Regions from separate parts of the Marinobacter apostichopi genome, predicted to be linked through region 1. Evidence: predicted binding sites of a transcription regulator. Region 1 holds the regulator's gene; each other region holds the start of a gene.
The links. The regulator sigma-54, encoded in region 1, starts transcription at its own class of promoters, with help from an activator protein. The targets are predictions, from matches to a motif close to ANTGGCATNNANNTTGCTNT.
Positions count from the first base shown of each region.

Region 1 (7,776 bases):
CAAACCGGAGATGCCCACTGGCATGCGCTGATCCGCGCCCGGGCGATTGAAAATCAAGTTGCGGTTGTGGCACCCGGCCAGGGCGGACATAACAGCGAGCGGCGCCGAACCTATGGCCACTCGCTGATTTGCGATCCCTGGGGCAAAGTGGTGTCTGAGTTGGCCGAGGGCCCGGGTGTCGTGGTGGCAGATCTGGACGGAGATCAGCTGACGGAGCTGCGAAAACGGATGCCGGTATGGGAGCACCGCCGGCTCTAGGACCGGCGGTAAACAACTCAGTTGGTTGCTTCGGCGTCGTCGACGCATTCCCGGAGGTAGCGGAACAGTTTTCGTGCCTGCCCGGTATTTTTCTGTTTTTCGACGTCCTTGCGTGCATTTCGCGCCAGGTTACGCAAATGCTGCATGTCGGCGCTCGGGCAGTAGTTAAAGAATTCACCCACCACGGAGTCGCCTTCGGTGATCATCCGATCACGCCAGCGCTCAGCCAGGTGGTGCCGCCGGGTGTGCTCTTCACTGCCGGCATCAAACGCATCAATGGCCCGCTTCAGCGCATCGGGATCGTCTTCCTGGCGAATGATCTTGCCCACGTACTGCAGGTGGCGGCGCTTGGCCTCGTTCTGACGTATGCGACGTGATTCTTCAATTGCGGACCGAAGGGTCTCGCTGATAGGTAGGGTCTCGAGCTGGTCATTGCTCAGATCAAGCATGCGTTTACCGAGATCCTGTAGGGCGTGCATTTCCCGTTTGAGCTGAGATTTGCTCTTGCCAAATTCGTCTTCGTCGTCGTACTGGTCGTGCTGAGTCATGGTAAATCCAGTGATGTTCGGTAGTGCGTCGGTTACGCGTAAAATATCGTGGCGAGGCCAAGAAAAGACATAAAGCCAACCACATCGGTAACCGTTGTCAGAATAACGCTGCCTGCTAACGCCGGGTCAATGTTGCGTGATTTCAGGAACAGCGGTAACACCGTTCCCACCAGCGCCGCAGCCACCAGGTTAATGATCAATGCCGCTGCTATGATGGCGCCAATGAGTATGTCCTGGAACCAGGTAGCGGCTGCCGTAGCAACGACCAGTGCCCAGAATACACCATTGAGGGCGCCAGACATGAATTCCCGATTCAGCAGCCAGCCCACATTGGCTCCGCTTATCTGGCCTACGGCCATGCCTCGAATCACCAGAGTCAGGGTCTGACTACCGGCGATGCCACCCATGCTCGCCACAATAGGCATCAGAACGGCCAGTGCCACCACCTTGGTGATGGTTTCTTCAAACAGGCCAATAACCCCTGAGGCAATGAAAGCGGTGATCAGGTTAATGCCAAGCCATACTGCCCGACGACGCGTGGTTTTCCAGACCGGTGCAAAGGTGTCTTCGTCTTCATCGAGACCAGCCATACTCATCAGCGAGTGATCGGCGTCTTCACGAATAACATCGACCACGTCATCGATGGTGATCCGGCCCAGCAGTCTGCCGTCTTCGTTCACCACCGGTGCCGAGATCAGGTCGTAGCGCTCGAACAGGGTGGCTACCTTGGTGTCGGACAGGGTGACCGGGATGGGTTCGATGTCGGTGTCCATCACTTCCCGCACCGTGGATGCCGGGTTGGATACCAGCATCTTGGTGATCGGCAACATGCCGATAAACTCGTCCCGTCGGCTGACCACAATCAGACTGTCGGTCATGGGGGGCAGCGAACGGTGTCGGCGCAGGTAGCGCAGTACAACGTCGATACTGATGTCCGGACGCACCGTGATGGTGTCGGTGTTCATCAGGCCGCCGGCCGTGTCTTCCGGATAGGAAAGCACTTCCTCGACGCGCTGGCGATCCTGCTCGTCCATGGTGTCCAGGACTTCCTGGATCACTGTATCCGGCAGCTGCTGGAGCAAGTCAGCGAGATCGTCTGACTCAAAATCCTCGATAATATCCGCCAGTTCCTGGGCGTTTAGCTGGCTCAGGAAGTAGCCACGAATATCGTCGCTGAGATACTGGAGAACTTCCCCTTCCAGCTGCTTATCAACCAGATTCCAGAGCAGGGCGCGCTGACGGGGAGGGGAAGACTCCAGCAGGTGGGCGATATCACTGGGGCTAAGGCCGCCATTCAGAATTCGGGCAACCTGTTTCAGGGCACCACTGTCCAGGGCCTCGCTCAGGGAGCGGAGCCTTTGGCGGGCCTGGCTTTTTTCCAGAATATCGGTCATGGATCACCCACAGTCAGAAAACGCCTGTATTATAGCGGAGTTAGGGCGTATAGGTCAGGAAGAGTTGTAGGTGAATCCCGCAGAGAACAACGCAGAAGGGTAGAGGGAAGAATGAGACAACGGAAGGCTATTCGCCCTCGCCAAAATAGTCGTTGATCAACGTTGTCAGTGCTTCGATGGCGGCCTCTTCGTCCGGCCCGTCGGCAATCAGTTCCACGTCTGTGCCCTGGCTGGCCGCCAGCATCATTACCTGCATGATGTTCTTGGCGTCCACATCCCGACCCTTGCCGTTGATTCGTACGCTGCTGTCGAACTCTGAGGCCGTGGCAACCAGCTTGGCGGTTGCCCGGGCATGCAGTCCCAGTTTGTTGATGATGGTGATGGGGCGACGAATCATGATGGGCTCAGATCTCTCCGCGAGTTTGCAGATGCGGTAGTTCGGTGTGCCGGACCTGAACATTGGTGTAGCTGTTACGGAAATGCGCGCAAAGCTGTTCGCTGACGTATACCGAGCGGTGCTGGCCGCCGGTGCATCCGATGGAAATGGTCATGTAGCTGCGATTGCTGTCGGCGAAAGAGGGCAGCCAGGATTCCAGAAAGGCTATCAGGTCATCAATCATCTTGCGGCTGGCCGGTTCTTTCTCCAGAAAGTCGATTACCGGCTGGTCAGTGCCGACGAATTTGCGCAAGCTGGTGTCCCAGTAGGGGTTAGGCAAGCAGCGGACGTCGAAGACGTAGTCGGAATCCAGCGGAACCCCGTGCTTGAACCCGAACGACTGGAACAGTAGCGCCAACTCCTGGTCTTTCCGGCCAACCACGCGCTGCTTCACCATATCCCGCAACTCGTACATGGACATGCCGGTGGTGTTCACATATAGGTCGGACAGCTTGGACAAAGGCTCCAGCAGTTTCTTTTCGTTGGTGATGGCCTCACGAAGCGAGGTCTTGTCATCGCTCAGGGGGTGCTTGCGCCGGGTGGCGTGGAAGCGCTGGAGCAGTGACTGTTCGTCGGCATCGAGAAAAATGACCTCAACGGTGACACCGGTGTTCTGAAGCTGGCGGTAAATGTCTTCAAAGTTGGCCAGCTCGGCAGAGAGGTTGCGGGCGTCGATGCTGACTGCCATCTTACTGAGACGCCCAGGCGAGCTCTTGGTGGTTGCCTCATGGGTGAGCGGGAACAGCAGGCCAATGGGAAGATTATCGATGCAGTAGTAACCGAGGTCCTCAAGGACGTGCAGTGCCGTACTCTTACCGGAGCCGGACCTGCCACTTACGATAATCAGTTTCATACGCTCACACTCTCCAATACCGTCTCCAGAATTTGGCTTACTCGGTCGCCGCCGTCATACGCTTGTATAGTGTTGCGGCATCCTCGCACTGGCGAAGCCGGTCGCAGAATGCGCGTTCATTGAATTTTTCCGCCAACTGGCTCAGCAGTTCCAGATGCTCGCTGGTGGCCTCTTTGGGCACGACCAGGGCAAACACCAGATCGACAGGTTGGTTGTCGATGGCATCAAACTCAATGCTCTCTTCCAGCGTCAGCAAAACGCCCACCACATGATCAAGCCCTTCCAGCCGACAGTGGGGAATGGCAATGCCTTGGCCAATGCCGGTGCTGCCCAGACGCTCCCGCCCAATCAGATTATTGAAAATCTGAGTCTCGCTGAGAGTGCCGTTATGCTGGTGAATCTGTTCGGCGATGAATTCCAACACCCGCTTTTTACTGGAAGCGGGGACCCGGCACTGGGTCAGCTCTGGCGCAAGAATGTTATCGATGGTTAAGGATGTGTCGCTCATGAATCGACTGCAATTCCGTAAAAAAAAGGCTGCGGCAGGTTAACCTTGCCGCAGCGCGATGAGATGACATGCACGATAACTGGCGTCTAGCGACCGCCGTTGCCGTGCATCCGGTCTACATTCTTTTCCTTGTGCTTGAGGATCTGGCGGTCCAGTTTGTCAATCAGCCCGTCGATGGCCGCATACATGTCCTCGTTTTCTGCCTTTGCGTGTATATCACCACCAACCACGTGCAACGTCGCTTCTGCCATTTGACGAACTTTCTCCACTTGCAAAGTGACCTGGCAATTACTGATGTGGTCAAAGTGGCGTTCAAGTTTCTCAAATTTTTCCGAGACGTAATCCTTCAGTGCGGGAGTCAGTTCTACGTGGTGGCCTGAAATGTTGAGTTGCATAGGCGTCTCCTGTTGTCATCGTGCCGGCCCAGACGGGTCGGGCTGAGGGCTGGCGCGCACTGCGCCGCCAAAGTTTGGTCTGGGGGAGCCCCCTGTGAGGGCAGGGCTCTCCTAAACCAGTCTTTTTCGCTCATTCGAGGGTGGAATATGCATGGCCTCCCGGTACTTGGCTACCGTCCGCCGCGCCACCTTGATTCCTTGATCCCCTAGCATGGCCGCAATTTTGCTATCGCTCAACGGCTTTTTCGGCGTTTCCGCTGCGATCAGTTTCTTGATCATTGCACGGATAGCGGTCGATGAACATTCCCCGCCTTCATCCGTACTGACATGACTCGAGAAAAAATACTTCAGCTCAAAGATGCCCCGGGGCGTATGCATGTATTTTTGTGTCGTGACCCGGGAAATGGTCGACTCGTGCATCTCCACCGCCTGCGCAATATCCGACAGGATCAAGGGTTTCATGGCTTCTTCACCGTGATCCAGAAAGCCCTGCTGGTGTTCAACGATTCGGGTAGCCACCTTAAGCAAGGTTTCGTTACGGCTTTGCAGGCTCTTGATAAACCATTTGGCTTCCTGCAGCTGATCACGCAGGTAGGTGTTGTCGGCACTGCTGTCTGCGCGCCTTATAAGAGAAGCATAGCCTGCATTGACGCGGATGCGTGGTGCAATTTCAGGATTTAACTCAACTCGCCACCGGCCGTTGTGTTTGCGCACGATGACATCCGGAATCACGTAATCAGGCTCGGCGCGATCGATCACGTCTCCGGGCCGTGGGTTCAGGCCAGTGATGAGGGCCAGAACCTCCCGCAATTGATCTTCTTTGAGCCGGCTGCGCCGCAGTAATTGCGCGTAGTCGCGGTTACCCAGCAGATTGATGTAGTGGGTGATCACCAGTCGGGCCTGGGACAGCCAGGGTGTTTCTGGCGGTAACTGGTTCAGCTGGATCAGCAGGCATTCCTGCAAGTCACGGGCAAAAACGCCGGGGGGGTCGAAATGCTGCAGGCGGTGCAGCACCGCTTCAACCTCGTCCAGTTCAACCGGGTCTTCATCCGCATCATCTTGCAGCCCGGCGTGGATGTCCTCAGGTGGGCTGGTCAGGTAACCCCGTTCGTCCACGGCATCCATCAGGGCATGGGCAATGGCCTGGTCCCGCTCGCTCAACGGAGTCAGGTTCAGCTGCCACTCAAGGTGGTCCTGCAGGGTTTCCGTGGGTGAGTTGCGGGTCTCGAAATCGTGATCGTTTTCGTCGTCATTGCGCGCGGAGGTCGCCGGCGCTGACTGATAGATATCGTCCCACGCGGTGTCGACCGGCAGATCGTCGGGGATGGTATCCGGAATCTCATTCTCCGATGACCAGTCGGGCCCGTTTTCGGACTCGTCCCAGTCCGGGGTGGTCTCTGGAGCCGGTTCCGAGGCTGTTTCGCTGGCTGGCTCGTCGTGACTGTTGCTGTCGTCGGTCGACTGGGATTCCGCCTGGTCGTCGTCCTCGGAGGTTTCCAGCATGGGATTGGATTCCAGCGCCTGCTGAATTTCCTGCTGAAGATCCAGGGTGGATAGCTGCAGAAGCCGGATCGCCTGTTGCAGCTGGGGTGTCATGGTCAGACTTTGACCCAGCTTTAACTGTAAGGAGGCTTTCATAACCATGGTTCAGGATCCGTCACTCGTCAGCACTCTGCGTTGCGGTCTGTTCAATAAAAAAGTCGTTATGTGGCCGTCACTTGCCGACATCCCAAAAGAGCCTAGCAAGTTCTTTGCCGAGTTTACTTGCTCAAAGTCACCAACACAATCGGATGCTTGGCGTCACAGTCTGAATTCATTGCCCAGGTAGACTTCTTTCACCTGCTGGTTGGCCAGGATGGTTTCAGAATTTCCGGACGCAATAATGTGACCACCGGAGACAATGTAGGCGGTCTCACAAATGTCCAGGGTTTCCCGCACGTTGTGGTCGGTGATCAGCACACCGATGCCCTTGTCCCGGAGGTGGCGGATGATGTGCTTGATATCGCTCACCGAGATCGGGTCGACCCCGGCAAAGGGTTCGTCCAGCAGGATAAACGCGGGCTCCATGGCCAGGGCGCGGGCGATCTCGACACGACGGCGTTCACCGCCGGACAGGGCCATACCCACGCTGTCGCGAATGTGGGTAATGTGAAACTCTTCAAGAAGCTCTTCCAGCTTGTTTACCCGTTCGGTCCGGCTCAAGCCCTTGCGGGTCTCCAGGATGGCCATGATGTTGTCACGAACGGTCAGTTTGCGAAACACCGAGGCTTCCTGGGGCAGGTATCCGATACCCTTGCGGGCGCGGCCATGCATCGGCAGTGGTGTGATGTCCTGGCTGTCGATAGTGATGCGGCCCCGATCAGCAGGCACCAGCCCGACAATCATGTAAAAGCAGGTGGTCTTGCCGGCCCCGTTGGGACCGAGAAGACCAACGATTTCGCCGCTGCGGATCTCCAGCGAAACGTCAATCACCACCTTTTTGTGTTTGTAGCTTTTTGCCAGGTTACTGGCTCTGAGAACTGCCATCGGATCCCTGTTTGCTTTTGGTACTGCGTGGCTGGATGACCATTTCGACACGGCCGCTACCAGTATTCGTGTCGCCACCCTGCGCGGTTACAACCCGGCGGACGGTATCATAATGAATGACGTCGCCCCGGAACAGGTTGCCATTCTGCTCAATGATGGCATCCCTTTCAAAGGTCAGTTGGTCTTCGCTGGCGGACCAGGTGATGTTGAGGGCACGGGCGTCGGTTTCACCCTCGCCGTCCCGGGTTGGCTGCTGGTAGCGGGCCGGCTGGCCGGAGGCCTCAATGCGGCTCAGGCCATTGGCATCCCGGAACAGCACCACGCGCTCTGCGTCGAGCCGGGTTTTTCCCTGCACTAGCTGGACGTCTCCGGTGTAGGTGGCTATGCCCTTGGTGTCGTCCAATCGGGCGTTATCGGCGCTCACGGTGATCGGGGCGTCGGAATCCAGGTTGAACGCGGTGGCAGGCCCGCTGACGGTCAGTGCCAGCGTGACAGCCAGCAGCGTGAGACATCGGTTATTGACCAGTTTCATAGCGTCCTTCCACCTGAGATTTAAGTTCGAGGGTTCGGTCGTCAATCCAGGCTTTCATGCCTTTCGCCCGGGTGACGCCAATTTGATCGGTGATGGTAACCGGTGCGTCGGTGTACACGGTGCCCTGGTCGTTATCCAGGGTCAGGCTGGTGGTTGTCATCGTGGCTTTGCGTTCGCCAATGGTCCGGATAACCCGCACGTGGTCGGTCAGATAAAGCACACCTTCATTTTGCAACAGGCTGCCATTCTCCGACTCGACAATCCAGGGTTCCGTTTCTGGCTGACCGAAGAGCTTGGCGCGGGGTTCTTTCATGGTGGCTACATTG
Region 1 covers NZ_AP028070.1:2,631,687-2,639,462, reverse strand. Annotated here, with positions in the region: gene QUE89_RS12135 (carbon-nitrogen hydrolase family protein) at 1-258, shown strand, start outside; gene yjgA (ribosome biogenesis factor YjgA) at 276-806, opposite strand; gene mgtE (magnesium transporter) at 839-2,200, opposite strand; gene QUE89_RS12120 (HPr family phosphocarrier protein) at 2,328-2,597, opposite strand; gene rapZ (RNase adapter RapZ) at 2,605-3,489, opposite strand; gene ptsN (PTS IIA-like nitrogen regulatory protein PtsN) at 3,527-3,997, opposite strand; gene hpf (ribosome hibernation promoting factor) at 4,084-4,392, opposite strand; gene QUE89_RS12100 (RNA polymerase factor sigma-54) at 4,504-6,030, opposite strand; gene lptB (LPS export ABC transporter ATP-binding protein) at 6,193-6,918, opposite strand; gene lptA (lipopolysaccharide transport periplasmic protein LptA) at 6,896-7,450, opposite strand; gene lptC (LPS export ABC transporter periplasmic protein LptC) at 7,434-7,776, opposite strand, start outside.

Region 2 (7,776 bases), 1.5 Mb from region 1:
TTGTCTCCGGTACCTGGATTACCGATGCAGGGGAGGCGATGGCACTGAGTGCCGATGAGCTGATTCTGACCCCGGTAACTGAGAGCGAGGCGACGCCAACCCGCTGGCGGCTGCAAATACCGCAGTACGGCGTCGATCTGGACATTGCCGCGCCGCCCGGGGAATACCTTAACGAGGGCCAATATCCGTACTGGGAAAGTCCGGTCAGCGTCAGCGGCAGTCACTACGGGGAGGGCTACATGGAGCTGACCGGGTATGAGGTGGAGTAGGTTGTTCAGCTGATCGCTGGTGGTTCCAGACTGGAGAAAAGCTCCTGAATGCCGTTATGCCACTGCTGCCGCAAGCTGTGGAAGTATTCACACTGGTCCTCAACCCGCTCCATCAGACAGGGCTCGAGGGCGTCTTTGCGATAGATCGCGATGTCCAGGGGCATTCCCACGGACAGGTTGCTCTTCATGGTGGAGTCGAACGAGATCAGGGCGCACTGATAAGCCCGGTCCAGCGGTGTCCGGTAGTTCACGATCCGGTCGAGGATCGGTTTGCCGTACTTGGATTCGCCAATCTGGAAGTAGGGTGTCTCCTCGGTGGCCTCAATGAAGTTGCCTTCCGGGTAGACGTTGAACAGGCGCGGTGCCTCGCCTTTGATCTGGCCCCCGAGAATCAGCGAGCAGCTGAAATCCACATGGCTCAGCTTGCCGTCCGGGTTGTCCCGGCGAATCACTTCGCGCATGGTCTGGCCCACGATTTCGGCGGTCTCAAACATGGTAGTGGTGTTGAGCACGTTGGTGGTGTCGGTGCCCGCGCGGCGCTCCAGCAGGCTGATGACACTCTGGCTGGTGGCCAGGTTGCCGGCGGACAGCAACACCAGCTCACGTTCGCCCGGCTTGTCGAAGACATGCATCTTACGGAAGGTCGAGATCTGGTCGAAACCGGCGTTGGTTCGGGAATCCGAGGCAAACACCAGCCCGTCGGCCAGTCGCATCGCTACGCAATAAGTCATAAAGCCCTCCTGCCAGGCTCCAATAATGCGCGTAGTCTAAAACGAATCCCGTCGGAACGTGAGCGCTTTATTGTGCGTTTTTCGGCAGTTTTGTTACTGCGCTTGCGCGGCCTCAGTCACCCAGGCCCGGGTCTGCATGTGCTCGGTTCCGCCGCCATTGCGCATGCCGCGAACGGGCGCTACATCCAGGTAGTCCAGGCCGACCGCGAGTTTCAGGTGGCTCTCGGCCACGTTCAGGGTGTTGACCACATCGAAGGTCTGCCAGTTACTACCAAGCCAGACTTCAGCCCAGGCATGGGTGGCCACATGGTCATCACTGACCGAATGAATGTAGCCACTGACATAACGAGCCGGCACGCCGATGTAGCGACAACAGGCGATGAAGATGTGGGTGTGGTCCTGGCACACACCGGCACCGAGCTTGAAGGCCTCCGCCGCGGTGTGGGTCACACTGGTGGCCCCCGGGGTGAACGCGATGTGCTCGCGCAAATGCTTCATCAGGCGAAGCAGGCTGCGTTTGTTGGGTGAGTACTGTTCGGCGAACGCCTTCAGATCTTCGTCCACCTCGGTCAGTGGCGTGTCGCACAGGAACACTTCGGGTGGGAACGGAGAGTCGTCCTTGGTCAGTGGTTTGCCGGTCAGGTCGACAATGCCCTCGGCGACCAGGGTGATGCTGGGGAACGCCTTTTTCAGTGTCATCACCGTCACCGGGTTGCCATAACCGTCGATCATCTCACTGGTTTCGCCGGGTATGTCCAGGCGCCATTCGAAGATACGCTGCTGGGGCGTGTTCCGGGGCGTCAGCCGGATGTACTGGATGCTGTTGCGGACCGGCGATTCGTAGGTGTAGGTCGTCTCATGACGAATATGCAGTCTCATTGGTGCCACCCCATGTAGTCTTTCTGAATTTGACCGGCAATGCGCTGAATCCTTGCCAGGAAATCCACGAGGTAGTCATGCAGGCCACGTTCCTCGATGTAGTCGGTATCACCGAATCGGATGTTGGCGTAGAGGCTGGAGGCCATGCGCCGGGCTCGCTGGGCAGAACCACTTTCAACCCGGTCGAGCAGGCCGGCAATTTCTTCCAGGCAGCTGTGCAGGGAACGCGGAAGTTCATGGGACAGAATCAGCAATTCCGCGACACTGGTAGGATCGAGGCTATGCCCGTAGGTGTTCTGGTAAGCTTCAAACGCCGCCAGGGAATTCAGCAGTGCGGTCCACTCGAAGAAAGACTGAGTCGCCTGCTCCTCCATCGCCCTCGTGGCCATGACGTGGCGAATATCCAGCACCCGCGCGGTGGTATCGGCGCGCTCTATGATCGTACCCAGGCGCAGGAAGTGGAAGGCATCGTTGCGCAACAGGGTGCCGTAAGCGGCGCCCCGGAACATGTGCGAGCGTTCGCGAATCCAGTCGAATACTGAGCTGGCGTTGGACTCGGTGACTCCCTCTTGCTGCAGTACTTTCAAGTCGAGCCAGGCACGGTTGATGGTTTCCCAGACGTCGGCCGACAGGTTGCCCCGAACATGCAGGGCGTTGTCCCGGGCGTTACGGATGTAGTTAAAGACGCTGGCCGGGTGCTGGTCGTCCAGCAACAGGAAGTCGATCAGGTTCCGGGGCGTGATCTCTTCATGGTGTTCGAAGAACTCATCATAGGTGCCAGAGACCAGTAACGGCACCGAAAGCTGTTCGGTGCGGTCTTCCGGAACGTCGATCAGGGCCATGTTCAAACTGACATCCAGTTGTCTGGCCTGGCTCTCTGCCCGCTCCAGGTAACGGGCCATCCAAAACAGGCTGGAGGCTGCGCGGCTCAGCATAAGTCGTCCTCCAGTACCCAAGTGTCTTTGGTGCCACCGCCCTGGGACGAGTTCACCACCAGGGAGCCCTTTTTCAGGGCTACGCGGGTCAGCCCGCCGGGAACCATCTGAATCTTCTTGCCCGACAGCACGAAGGGACGGAGATCCAGATGCCGGGGTGCCACGCCCTCGTCCACAAAGGTGGGGCAGGTGGACAGGCTGAGTGTCGGTTGGGCAATGTAATCTTCGGGGTGCGCCTTGAGCAGACCGCGGAAGGTTTCCAGTTCTTTCTTGCTGGCCTTGGGGCCAATCAGCATGCCATAGCCGCCGGCGCCCTGGGCTTCTTTAACAACCAGTTCCGGCAGGTGATCCAGCACGTATTGCAGGTCCTTTTTCTTGCGACACTGCCAGGTTGGCACATTCTTCAGAATGGGCTCTTCACTGAGATAGAAGCGGATCATGTCCGGAACATACGGGTAGATCGACTTGTCATCCGCAATCCCGGTGCCCATGGCGTTGGCCAGGACTACGTTACCGGTTCGGTACGCGGCATAAAGCCCGGGCACGCCCAGCATGGAACTGGGGTTGCCAGCCAGCGGGTCGAGGAAGTCGTCGTCGACCCGGCGGTAGATGACATCCACCTGTTGCGGGCCGACGGTGGTTTTCATATAGACCCTGTTCTGGTGCACGAACAGGTCGGCGCCTTCGACCAGCTCCACCCCCATCTGTCGCGCCAGGAAGGCATGCTCGAAATAGGCACTGTTAAAGCGGCCCGGGGTGAGAACCACCACGGTCGGGTTGGCTTTCAACGACGCGGCTCGCAGGGTTTCACCCAGAAGATTAGGGTAATGCTCCACCGGAGCTACCGGTGAGTGGGCAAACAGTTCGGGGAAAAGCCGCATCATCATCCGGCGATTCTCCAGCATGTACGACACCCCGCTGGGGCACCGGAGGTTGTCTTCCAGCACGTAAAAATCGCCATCGTTGTTCCGGATAAGATCGATACCAGCGATGTGGGAATACAGATTTCTCGGCAGCTTCAGGTTTTGCATGCCGGGCTGATACTGGCTGTTGGCAAACACCTGCTCGGCACTGATTACGCCAGCTTTAACGATTTCGTAGCTGTGGTAGATGTCGTGCAGGAAGCGGTTCAGCGCCGTTACTCGCTGGCGCAGGCCGGCCTGGAGTTTGTGCCAATCGCTGGCGGAAATGATCCGTGGAATCAGGTCAAACGGGATCAGTCGGTCGGCACCCTGATCCTCACCGTAGACGTTGAAGGTAATGCCCAGGCGCTGGAACAACACATCGGCTTCGCGGCGCTTTTCCGCGATCAGGTTTTCATCCGATTCGAGTAACCAGTTTTCCAGCATACGGCAATGTGGCCGCACTCGGTTGTTCTCATCGAACAGCTCATCAAACAGACCTGCGTCCGGCGTCTCAATCAACATGATTCTGTTCGTCTCCCTGAAGGGTGCCGGTGAAGTTGGCACTCAATACGGTAATGGGCAGCAAAAGGCGGGCCATCGGCTCTGTTGATGGTGTCATGCCCTGTCTTACAGCAAAGGAGAGTACGGCCGTTCTGTCAATTCAGGGGTTAAAACGAAAGCAGGCGGCCACGTGGCCGCCTGCTTCAAAGTGTTACCAAATCGCCTTATTCGACGGAAGTTGCACCAATACGGTGAATACTGACGTCCGCGCCGTTGAACTCTTCTTCATCAGTCAGGCGCAGGCCGGAAATGGCGTTGATAACGCCGTATACAATCAGACCGCCTACGAAAGCCACCAGAACCCCCGCAACGGAACCGATGATCTGGGACATCAGGCTGACACCGCCCAGGCCACCGAAGGCTTCCTGGCCGAAGATACCGCAGGCAATCGCACCCCAGACACCGCAGACGCCGTGCAGCGGCCAGACACCCAGCACATCGTCCAGGCGCTCAATCTTGGCCTGGGCCCATTCGAACAGGTACACGAAGATGGCGCCGGCAATACCGCCGGTGATCAGTGCGCCTACCGGGTGCATCAGATCAGAGCCGGCACAAACGGCCACCAGGCCGGCCAGCGGTCCGTTGTGGATGAAGCCCGGGTCCTTGCGACCCACCAGCATGGCCACCAGGATGCCGCCGACCATGGCCATCAGGCTGTTCACCGCTACGAGGCCACTGATGCCGTCGAGGGTTTGCGCGGACATAACATTGAAACCGAACCATCCTACGGTCAGGATCCAGGCGCCCAGGGCCAGGAATGGAATGTTGGACGGGGCAAAGGCGACCACGCGGCCGTTGCGGTAGCGGCCGTTACGAGCGCCGAGCAGCAGAACCGCGGCCAGGGCGATCCAGCCACCCACGGCGTGCACCACAACGGAGCCGGCGAAGTCGTGAAAAGATGCACCAAACTGGCTCTCAAGCCAGGCTTGGAATCCAAAATTACCATTCCAGATCAGACCTTCGAAGAACGGGTACACGAGGGCCACGATGAGGGCGGAAGCAATCAGCATGGGGTAGAACTTTGCGCGCTCGGCAATGCCGCCGGAGACGATGGCCGGAATGGCGGCCGCGAAGGTCATCAGGAAGAAGAACTTGACCAGCTCGTAGCCATTGCTGGCGGTCAGTTCTGCCGCGCCGGTCATGAAGTGGCTGCCGTAGGCGACGTAGTAACCCACGAAGAAGTAGGCCACGGCAGAGACGCCGAAATCGGTCATGATCTTGACCAGGGCGTTGACCTGGTTCTTGTGACGCACAGTGCCCACTTCAAGGAAGGCAAAACCGGCGTGCATGGCCAGTACCATGATGGCACCGATAAGGATGAACAGCGTGTTAGCGCTCTCAGTCAGGGTATGTACTGCACTCGTGATGTCCACGGGTTTTCGCTCCTGAATTGTTTTATTGGCCTCGGATGGGCTTGTTGTGCATTGGTCGGGTGCACAGAAGCAAGAGGCGTTCCAAAACGATGCAAAAGTAGCGACGTTAGTCAGTTGCTAGGGGAGAGGGAAGGTAAGATGGTGCTCTTAATGGAATTTTCGCACCAAAAAAGTGCGCTCATGTCGGGTTTGCACTGATATGGGCACTCGGCGAGGCCGATTACCAGGTGATGTTATTGTCCGGGTTATTGTCGTCGAGAAGGATCTCAGGCGTGGGGTTCGCTTCAAAATCAATCACCGCTTCCTGGTCCAGGGCGCCTGACTCCACCAGTTCCCGGAGTTCGACCTCCTGCTCTTGCAGCGGGCCTGAAAGATCAACAATGATTTCCACCCGGCGATTCTTGGCGCGACTTTCCACGGTGTCGTTGCTGACCCGGGGCTTGGTGTCCGCCAGGCCCTTCACTGCCAATCGGGTCGGTTCAACCTCTTCCACCGCCAACAGGGCATTGGCTACGGCCGCGGCTCGTGCTGCCGAGAGATCCCAGTTGCTGTAGAACCGGGACGTGCGAATGGGGATGTCGTCGGTATGTCCTTCTACCGTTAGCCTGCCTGGGATCTCCGCGAGCACATCCGCCATGTCCAGCAGCAAGGTTTCGAAATCGTAGGTCAGATCGGCAGAGCCGGAAGGGAAGGAGCCTTTTTCCTCAATGCGAATCACGATCCTGCGCTGATCCTCATCCTGGGCCACATTGATGCGGCCATCTTCGATGGCCTCTTCCAGCACCTTGGTTATGTCCTGAGTGCTCTGGTCGAGTTGGTCCTGGGTTGCGGCCTCAATGGCCTGCTCGGTTGGACTTTTGAGAGTTTGAAGCTCCGGCTTCTGGTCTGACGTGGTCTGCCGAACCTCGTTCACCACGGTGGGCTCAGGCGGCGCCGGCGAGAACTTGTCAAAAATCGGGCTGGTGCCCATGGGAATGTCCAGAGTCGGCACTTCGCGCTGAACCCCGAAGGCCTTCGACAGCTCACCGGCGATCTGCTTGAACTTCATGGCGTCGATTTCAGAGAACGACAGCAGCAACACGAAGAAGCACATCAGCAGCGACATCAGGTCGGCGAAGGTAACAACCCAGGCCGGGATGCCCGGTTTTTCCTCTTCTGGAAGCTCGTCCATGACCTACCCGTTGGCTGGTTCTGGCTCGCCAACCTTGGCGCGCTCTTTCGGCGACAGGTAGCTCGATAGAAGCTGCTCAATCACGCGTGGGTTGGTGCCTTCCTGAACCGCGACCAGGGCATCAATGTACAGGGACTGCATGCGTGCCTCTTCGGTCATCCGCAGCGACAGCTTGTCGGCGATGGGAGAGGCGATCATGGTTGCGAGCATGGCACCGTACAGGGTGGTCAGCAGTGCCACGGCCATGGCTGGGCCGATGGATTTGGGGTCTTCCATGTTCGACAGCATCTGCACCAGACCGATCAGGGTGCCGATCATGCCCATGGCTGGACCAACGTCGGCCAGGGCGGTGAACACCTTGGCCCCAGAGCGATTGTGCTCCAGGGTCATCAGCCGCTCTTTGTTGAGCAACTGCTTGATGGTGTCGGCGTTCTGGCCATCCACCAGCATCTGGATGCCCTGGCCCAGGAAGGGCGATTCGACTTCACGGCCCTCGAGCCCCAGCACGCCTTCCTTGCGGGCAATTTGTGCCACATCCACCAGTTCCTCGATGGCAGACTGGGTTTCCGGTAATTTGAACTTGAAGGCCCGGGCTGCGGCGCTGAATGCGCCAAAGAACTGGCCAAAACTGAATTTCGAAAGCACCACCAACACACTGCCCCCGAGGACAATCAGCAGGGAGGGGCCATTGATGAAAACATCGGGTGAGACGCCGAGAATAACGGCAGAAGCGATGAGCAATATAGCGCCAACAAGGCCAATCAGGGTGGCAAAATCCACGTCGTCTCCAGAGGCAGGGGCAATGAAAGAAACGATTGAAAGGGTACGTCCGGTTTGTGTACCAATCAATTCGAATGTGTAAATTTGTTTTGCGCGTCGTAGTGTTCTTTCCATGCAGCGTAGCGGTGCAGGTCCGATTCCACCAGTTTCAGACACAGGGCGACCACGCCGG
Region 2 covers NZ_AP028070.1:342,111-349,886, forward strand. Annotated here, with positions in the region: gene QUE89_RS01455 (lipocalin-like domain-containing protein) at 1-269, shown strand, start outside; gene QUE89_RS01460 (proteasome-type protease) at 275-1,000, opposite strand; gene QUE89_RS01465 (transglutaminase family protein) at 1,094-1,879, opposite strand; gene QUE89_RS01470 (alpha-E domain-containing protein) at 1,876-2,814, opposite strand; gene QUE89_RS01475 (circularly permuted type 2 ATP-grasp protein) at 2,808-4,241, opposite strand; gene QUE89_RS01480 (ammonium transporter) at 4,445-5,653, opposite strand; gene QUE89_RS01485 (MotB family protein) at 5,874-6,824, opposite strand; gene pomA (flagellar motor protein PomA) at 6,828-7,604, opposite strand; gene QUE89_RS01495 (YkvA family protein) at 7,670-7,776, opposite strand, start outside.
Region 2: a site for sigma-54 is predicted at 4,299-4,318, ahead of QUE89_RS01475 (circularly permuted type 2 ATP-grasp protein). Genes of this name have one in related genera too.

Region 3 (7,776 bases), 750 kb from region 1:
TGTATCGCAGCCCGGTGGTGCGCACGTTCTGCGCGTTCATCCGCGCCATTCACGAACTTTTCTGGGCTCTGATTTTTCTGCAATTCTTTGGCTTTCACCCACTCACCGGTGTACTGGCCATTGCCATCCCTTACGCCGGTATTTTTGCAAAGGTGTATTCCGAGATCTTCGAAGAGGCCGACCCAACCCCAGGCCGCTTGTTGCCGCCAGGAACTGGCAGGGTATCGGCCTTCCTGTACACCCGCATTCCGGACTGCTGGGTTCAGCTAAGAACTTACACGGCCTATCGGCTCGAGTGCGGTTTGCGGTCTAGCGCGATTCTGGGCTTTGTCGGGCTTCCAACCCTGGGCTTTTTCCTGGAATCCGCTTTTTCCCAAGGACATTACTCCGAAGCCGGGGCCATGCTGATTCTGTTTTATGTTCTGATCGCGACGATGCCGCTTTGGGTGAAGCCCAAGCTGCTGCCGGTCTACATCCTCGGCGCACCCTTTTTTCTCGGTGATGGCTTGCCCATCGTCTGGGGCAATGTCGAGCGCTTCTTCACCCAGGATATTATCCCGTCACCCCTCCGGAACGGTGAGGGACTCGCTGGCCTGATGCCGTGGTTCGGGGATGTTATGGTTACTGAAGCAGCGCCAGGCATCTGGAACACGCTGGTGTTGACCCAGATTGCCCTGGTGGCGACGGGATTGATTGCCTTGCTGACCTTTCCGCTGATATCCAGCCACTTTGGAGGGCCGGCGCGCCGAACTGGCGGGCACATATTTCTTGTCATAGCCCGCTCTACCCCAGAGTACATTCTCGCCTACATTCTCTTGCAGCTCTGGGGGCCATCAATGTTGCCGGCAGTAATCGCCCTGGCCCTGCATAATGGCGGAATCATCGGGCATTTGATCGGTCGGCAATCCAGCGCAATACAGCTTCGACCCGATGCGGTGATTGGTTTCAACCGCTACACCTACGAGCTGGTGCCACGTGTGTACCGCGCGTTCCTGGCGTTCCTGTTCTACCGGTGGGAAATCATCATGCGGGAAACCGCAATTCTGGGCATTCTGGGGATCTACACCCTCGGCTTCTATGTTGACAGCGCCATCCAAAACATCCAGTTCGACCGGGCCATGGTGCTAATCGTTATTACAGCGCTGCTGAACATCGGTGTGGATATTTTGGGCCGCTTCATAAGGCGGAAGCTGGCCCTTCAGACTATGCCAACCTGTTAGGATTTCTTTTTTCTTCGCAACACGCCAAAGCCCACCAAACCCAACCCTAAAAGAGCCAGTGTCGACGGTTCAGCCACAGAAATTTCAAACTGCTGATAGATGCCATCGGAACCTTCCAAAACCAGAGTATTGGTCGAGGCGTAGCCGTCGCCAATGAAAATCCCGGTAGAAGTTACACCCGGATCTGCCAGCGCCGGAGCAAGTCCGGAATAGATGCTGGAACCGAGTGCAAACTGCAGCAACTCAGTATGGCCCGTCAGCGTAAAGTTAAAGCCGTCGACACCACCACTGTCGTTAGTAGCAGCCTCCCAGACAATGAAGTCGGAAGTCCCGAAGCTCATGCTGCTGAGGGTGTCCAAGTGAGTACCGGAGGTTTCGAAACCGAACTCTTCGACGGTGCCAAGCATCGAGTTTCCGAATTGGAGGTGTCCGAACCACTCTACCGTGCCGTCCGAATCGCTGACTCCCGGAGCTGCCCAGCGAACAAACCAGTCACGACTATTGTGCAGGTCATTCCAGATGTAGTAACCCGCTCCGTGGCTCAACGTGAGATCACCGCTCGCTGTTGTAGTGCCATGGTATTGAGGTGTGGCTAGAGCGGCGCCTGCTACTGCTGCAAACACGAAACCAAGTGCCGTTTTAAATAGTTTCATCGACCTTCTCCGGGGAGGCTTGGAACTCGTTCGGCGCAGCCCGGCTGTCTCCTGGAGACCCGCGGCTTTCCGTCCCACTCTCACGAATGGTTTGGCTACAAGTTTACAGTTAGCCAGAACCATGCCAGAGACCGTAGGCGCTGGATATTTCTCAGTTTTTTTAAGTGGACGATTGGCACCTGTAAAAATAATCGACGCATAGCTGTTAATCAGGAGTTACATTCCTTGCAACGCTCGATTCTTGTAAAAGGAACTGACACTGACCCGCTCGGAAAGCATGGCATGCGGAGTGGGACTCCAATCACAATTCGAAGATAACCCCCGCGGTTTTGGCGCATTCTGCCAATCCGTTAGCTCTGGCGCCCGATTACATTCCGTTACAATCTGCTTATCTTCTTAATGCTTGGATTCGGATGTTATGACAGACGGGCTGATTTTAGTGACGCAGGTTGGATTGGTAGCGTTGGTGCTATTGATGGCCTTTCGAATGGTGGCGCTGGTTCGCTCTGCCCCAATGGATGGGCTTCAAAGCAGCCGAATGGAGATGCCCGGACTTGCTGACCCATCCACTTCCGGCTTAATGCCTCCGGCATCTGCCCCCGATCGAACCGAATTGTTTACCCAACTTCACATTCTTGCTGGCCTGCAAGAGCGGGATTGTCGGATCCGCGGTCTCGACTTGGCCGAGTCATCTTTTGCCGTTCGGGCATATGCGGCTGCGTGGCTGTACGGGGCCGCCTGTACACTGTGTGACCGCACTCTTCGCCATTCTGACTCACTGGCCGGCATCGTGGCTCACATCGCCAGCCGAAAGACAGGTCTGAAGCAATCACAGGCACTTCAGGCCATCGCAACATTAACGAACAGTAGCGCGGGTCTGGCGTGCTTTCGGGAGGGTCTCGATGGGGCCAAGTTCTGGCAGGAGTCTCACTATGTGGCGTCACAACACAGTCTCTATGAAGCCGTTACCGCCAATGCGTTTATTTAATTGCTGCATGCTTGGGCGCTGCTTCCAATGTCCATTGAGTGCCAAGCTGGGTGGGCTCCGGAGTATCCGGTGAATGGACTGGAGTTCCAGCGATTGCAGGTTTGGTAAAAGCGCCCTCTTCGGTAGGCTTCATGGTTTCAACATCAACCGAGCGCACCAGGTAAACGCCATCGTCGGAAACAACGCGAGCGCGATGGGTTAGGCCAAAAACAAACCGGCAGTAGTCCAGTTTCAATTGAATGAGATCCTGCTCTGCTTTGCGAATTTTCCGCAGCAATACTTTCTGGACACTATCTCCGTAATCCATGGCGTCTTCCCTGATGTTGGCGACAAGATTACTGGAGTCTACACATTCGTGGGGGCTTGTCAGCAATGCGGGGTTCAGGTTTTGCGGTCTTTCACAGAGTGTGTGCCTGAAACACCATGTGGAAGGGAGCCGTATCGATACTGGTCTGCCCTCGCTGGAGATTCAGGCGCCAGCGCATATCGCTTCCGGTGCTGCACAGAGGGGCGCTGAAGCGCGCAACATAACGACCGTCGCCCTGGCGGCGAAGTGGAACCGGGTATTCACCCATGTACATGGAATCGCCCTGCAGAACTGCAAGCAGTCGGTCTGGGGCTTCCACCCCGGTCACAGTCAACTCGTAGTCCGCATCCTGATCCGTCAGCGGCTTCAATGCCACGTGCCAGTTGCCATCAAGATCGGACCAGGAGCAAGCACTGGTATCCAGATCACACTCGGTTTTGGCACCGGTGCCGGCTTCCGGCTCCACGGTCTTCAACAGACGAGGCCCAAAAACCGCTGCAATTAACAGCGTCAGCATCAATCCCACCACCAGAACTGCTCGTAACATACCCGTACCTCATCTGCAGACAGCGGCATTATGGAGCTTATCCGTTGTCAGGCAAAGCTTTCTAAACCTGTGTTAGTCATGAGAAAATATCGCGCTTCTATTTCTGGCCCACTTCAAGACAGGACACGCCCGTGCAACCGGACATTTCCGTACAGCACCTCAGCAAGGTTTATGGCGACGGCTTCCAGGCGCTGAAAGACATTAATCTGGAAATCAGACGCGGCGAAATCTTCGCCCTTCTCGGCCCGAATGGCGCTGGCAAGACCACTCTCATCAGTATCATCTGCGGTATCACCAACCTCTCCGAAGGTAAGGTCGAAGCTGCCGGACACGACATTGTGCGCCAGTACCGCAAGGCTCGTCAGTCCATTGGTCTGGTGCCGCAGGAACTGAACACCGACTCGTTTGAGACGGTATGGAATGCCGTTTCTTTCAGCCGGGGCCTTTTTGGCAAAGCACCGAAGCCAGAGCACATCGAAAAGGTGTTGAAAGACCTGTCCCTCTGGGACAAACGCAACAACCGGATTATGTCGTTGTCCGGTGGCATGAAGCGCCGGGTCATGATTGCCAAGGCCCTGTCCCACGAGCCTCAAATCCTTTTCCTCGATGAGCCCACCGCGGGTGTCGATGTCGAGCTGCGTCGCGACATGTGGGAAATGGTGCGGAAGCTCCGGGAAAATGGCGTCACCATCATTCTCACCACCCACTACATCGAAGAAGCGGAAGAAATGGCGGACCGGATCGGGGTGATTCGCGAAGGCCAGATTATTCTGGTGGAAGGGAAAGACCAGTTGATGAGCAAACTTGGCAAGAAAGAGTTGCGCCTGCAGCTGCAGAGCAAGCTCGACAAGATGCCGGGTGAACTGACACTGGAGCCCATCGAACTGTCCGAGGACGGCTACGAGCTGATCTACACCTTCGACTCCCAGCAAGAGCAAGCCGGCGTCGCTCGCCTGCTTCGCACCCTCGGAGATCTGGGCATCGACTACCGCGATCTGCAAACACGAGAGAGCTCCCTGGAAGAGATTTTCGTTGGCCTGGTGCACGAATAAGGCCCGCGGCCCCACTGGAGAAAGGCATGAATTTTTACGGCGTTCGCGCAATCTACAACTTTGAAATGGCCCGCATGAAACGCACGGTGATGCAGAGCGTGCTGTCCCCGGTGATCTCGACCTGCCTCTATTTTGTGGTGTTCGGTTCCGCCATCGGATCGCGCATGGGCGATATCGACAACATCAGCTACGGCGCTTACATCATTCCCGGCCTGGTAATGTTGTCACTGCTGATGCAGAGTATTTCTAATGCGTCCTTCGGGATCTACATGCCCAAATTCTCGGGCACGATCTACGAGGTGCTGTCGGCGCCGGTCTCTTACATTGAGGTGGTGCTGGGTTACGTGGGCGCTGCCGCGACCAAGTCCGTCATCCTCGGCCTGATCATCCTTGCCACCGCTCGATTGTTTGTTGATTACGAGGTGTTGCACCCGTTCTGGATGGTGGCGTTCCTGGTACTGACGTCGGTCACCTTCAGCCTGTTTGGCTTCATCATCGGCATCTGGGCGGACGGCTTTGAGAAGTTGCAGATCGTACCCATGATGATTGTCACGCCGCTGGTATTCCTGGGCGGTACTTTCTACTCCATCGACATGCTGCCGTCGATCTGGCAGACCATCAGCCTGTTCAACCCGGTGGTCTATCTGATCAGCGGCTTCCGCTGGGCGTTTTACGGGGTTTCAGACGTGCACATCGGCATCAGTGTCGGCATGACCCTGGTGTTCCTCACCGCTTGCATGCTGGCCGTCTGGTACATCTTTAAAACCGGTTACCGGCTGCGTTCGTGAGGAAGTCACTGCGACCACTGTTGGTGGCAATCGCCTGCACAGGCATCCTGACCAGTTCCTGTGCAGCTGACTCTTCTGTTCCCCAGCCGAAGCTGCCAGAGGTGGTTGCCTGCTTTGTAACGGATAAAGGAGTCGTGCCGGTGACTCTCGAGGTGGCCCGGGAATTCAGCCAGCGACAAACAGGGTTGATGGGGCGTGAGTCTCTGGAGGAAGACGAGGGCATGCTGTTCCAGTACCCGGATCTTCAGAGCCCGGATCGCGGCTTCTGGATGTACAAAACCCAGCTTGATCTCGATATCGCCTATCTGGATGAACAGGGCAAAATTGCCAGTATTCGCCAGATGGCGCCATGCGAGACAGACAGCGCAAGTAGCTGTCCCACCTACCCGGCTGGCGCGGCCTTTCAATCCGCCGTGGAAATGAACCTGGATTTCTTTTCAGACCAAGGTATCGAAGTGGGCGACCGGCTGATGATTGGAACAGAACACTGCCCCAGTCCCTAACCGCCCTATCCGCACCTTTTAGTCGCCTTTAATCTTTGCTCCATTCCGGATTGCGTTTTTCCAGAAACGCACAGATACCCTCACGGGCATCACTGGCCTGCATGTTCTCCGCCATCACCTGAGACGTAAATTCGTAGGCATCGGCCAGTGGCAACTCCAGTTGTCGGTAAAAAGCTTCTTTGCCCACTTTTACCGCCTGACCGGATTTGTCCGCAATGGTGCGGGCCATACGATACACAGTCTCATCCAGCACCTGCTCGTCCACCACCCGGTTAACCAGGCCGATGGTTTCCGCGCGGGCGGCGCCGATCAACTCGCCGGTAAGCAACATTTCCATGGCGTGCTTGCGGCTGACATTGCGTGACAGCGCGACCATGGGCGTGGAACAGAACAAACCAATGTTGACGCCTGGAGTGGCAAACCGTGCAGTGTCTGCCGCCACGGCAAGGTCACAACTGGCAACCAGTTGGCAGCCAGCGGCGGTGGCGACACCAGCAACCCGGGCAATCACCGGTTTCGGGAGATTGACGATCTGCTGCATCACCTTGCTGCACAACTTGAACAGGGCCAGCTGAAACTCATGGTCATCGAATCGATTCTGAATCTCCGTAAGATCATGCCCGGCACAAAACACATTGCCATGGGCAGCCAGAACAACGACGCGGGTTTCCGAATCCTGAGCCACCTGTTCCAGGGCGGTCGACAGTTCCTCAAGCATGGCCATCGACAGGCTGTTGCGCCGTTGCGGCTGATCCAGGGTCAGCGTGGTGATCCCATTCTCGCTGTATTGGTGCAGCAAGGGTTCCTCTGCAGACGCCATAGCGGCTCCTCCCGGTTGGGTTCCGAAGATATTTGTTAGAACCTTCAGTATTAACCAGGCCTCTCACACTGTCGAAACGACTTTTGTCGGATGTTCAGTAATTTTTTGGGGTTGTGATCCGAGGCTGTGACCTACAGGTAAGTGGCAGTGAATCGCGCATTAAAAGGAGACACTGATGTTGAAGTCGACGATTTTTAAGGCCATTGTCGCGGTAGCCATTATTGGCGGTGGCTTGCTGGTGGTCTATCAGGATGAACCGGAACCGCCTACCGGCGATATAAACCGAATTGAACCGGTGCCCAAGCAGGACAGTCCGTAACCAACTGACGGGCCCGACTGCTCATTTAAAGGGAAGTAACCATTGCACACCACACGCATCAAAGGACTGGCCATCGCGGCGCTTGGGGTTCTGTTTATCACACCCGATGCCCTGCTCGTGAAAATCACCTCGGTGGATCCGGTGGTATTTTTGTTCTGGCGGGGCCTGTTACTTGCCGTCAGCTTCCTGATTATTAACACGGTGCGTTACCGCTCACAGCTAGTCCCCGAAATGAAGCGGTGCGGCTGGAAGGGCTGGTTCTGCGCCTGCGCCTTCGCAGTCAGCACCCTGGGTTTCGTGATGGGAATGAAAAACACCGCTGCCGGCAATGTGCTTATCATCCTGAACACCGCACCGGTTATTGCCGCCCTCATTGCCTGGTTGGTCTGGAAGGAAACACTGCCACTTCGAACCTGGGTGATTATTGTGGTGTGCGTGACCGGGGCCTCCATCATGGCCATTGGCGAATGGGGGCGAGGTGAACCACTGGGGTTGGTCATGGCCGGTGTTGCGGCCACGGCCCTTGCAGCCAACCTGAATGTGGCCCGCTCACGGCCCGATGCCGACATGAGCGTGATG
Region 3 covers NZ_AP028070.1:1,884,890-1,892,665, forward strand. Annotated here, with positions in the region: gene QUE89_RS08705 (PhnE/PtxC family ABC transporter permease) at 1-1,220, shown strand, start outside; gene QUE89_RS08710 (PEP-CTERM sorting domain-containing protein) at 1,217-1,873, opposite strand; cyclic di-GMP riboswitch class I at 1,905-1,979, opposite strand; gene QUE89_RS08715 (hypothetical protein) at 2,292-2,861, shown strand; gene QUE89_RS08720 (hypothetical protein) at 2,854-3,168, opposite strand; gene QUE89_RS08725 (hypothetical protein) at 3,260-3,715, opposite strand; gene QUE89_RS08730 (ABC transporter ATP-binding protein) at 3,847-4,767, shown strand; gene QUE89_RS08735 (ABC transporter permease) at 4,794-5,555, shown strand; gene QUE89_RS08740 (DUF192 domain-containing protein) at 5,696-6,058, shown strand; gene QUE89_RS08745 (enoyl-CoA hydratase) at 6,087-6,878, opposite strand; gene QUE89_RS08750 (hypothetical protein) at 7,054-7,197, shown strand; gene QUE89_RS08755 (DMT family transporter) at 7,240-7,776, shown strand, end outside.
Region 3: a site for sigma-54 is predicted at 1,983-2,002, ahead of QUE89_RS08710 (PEP-CTERM sorting domain-containing protein). Genes of this name have one in related genera too.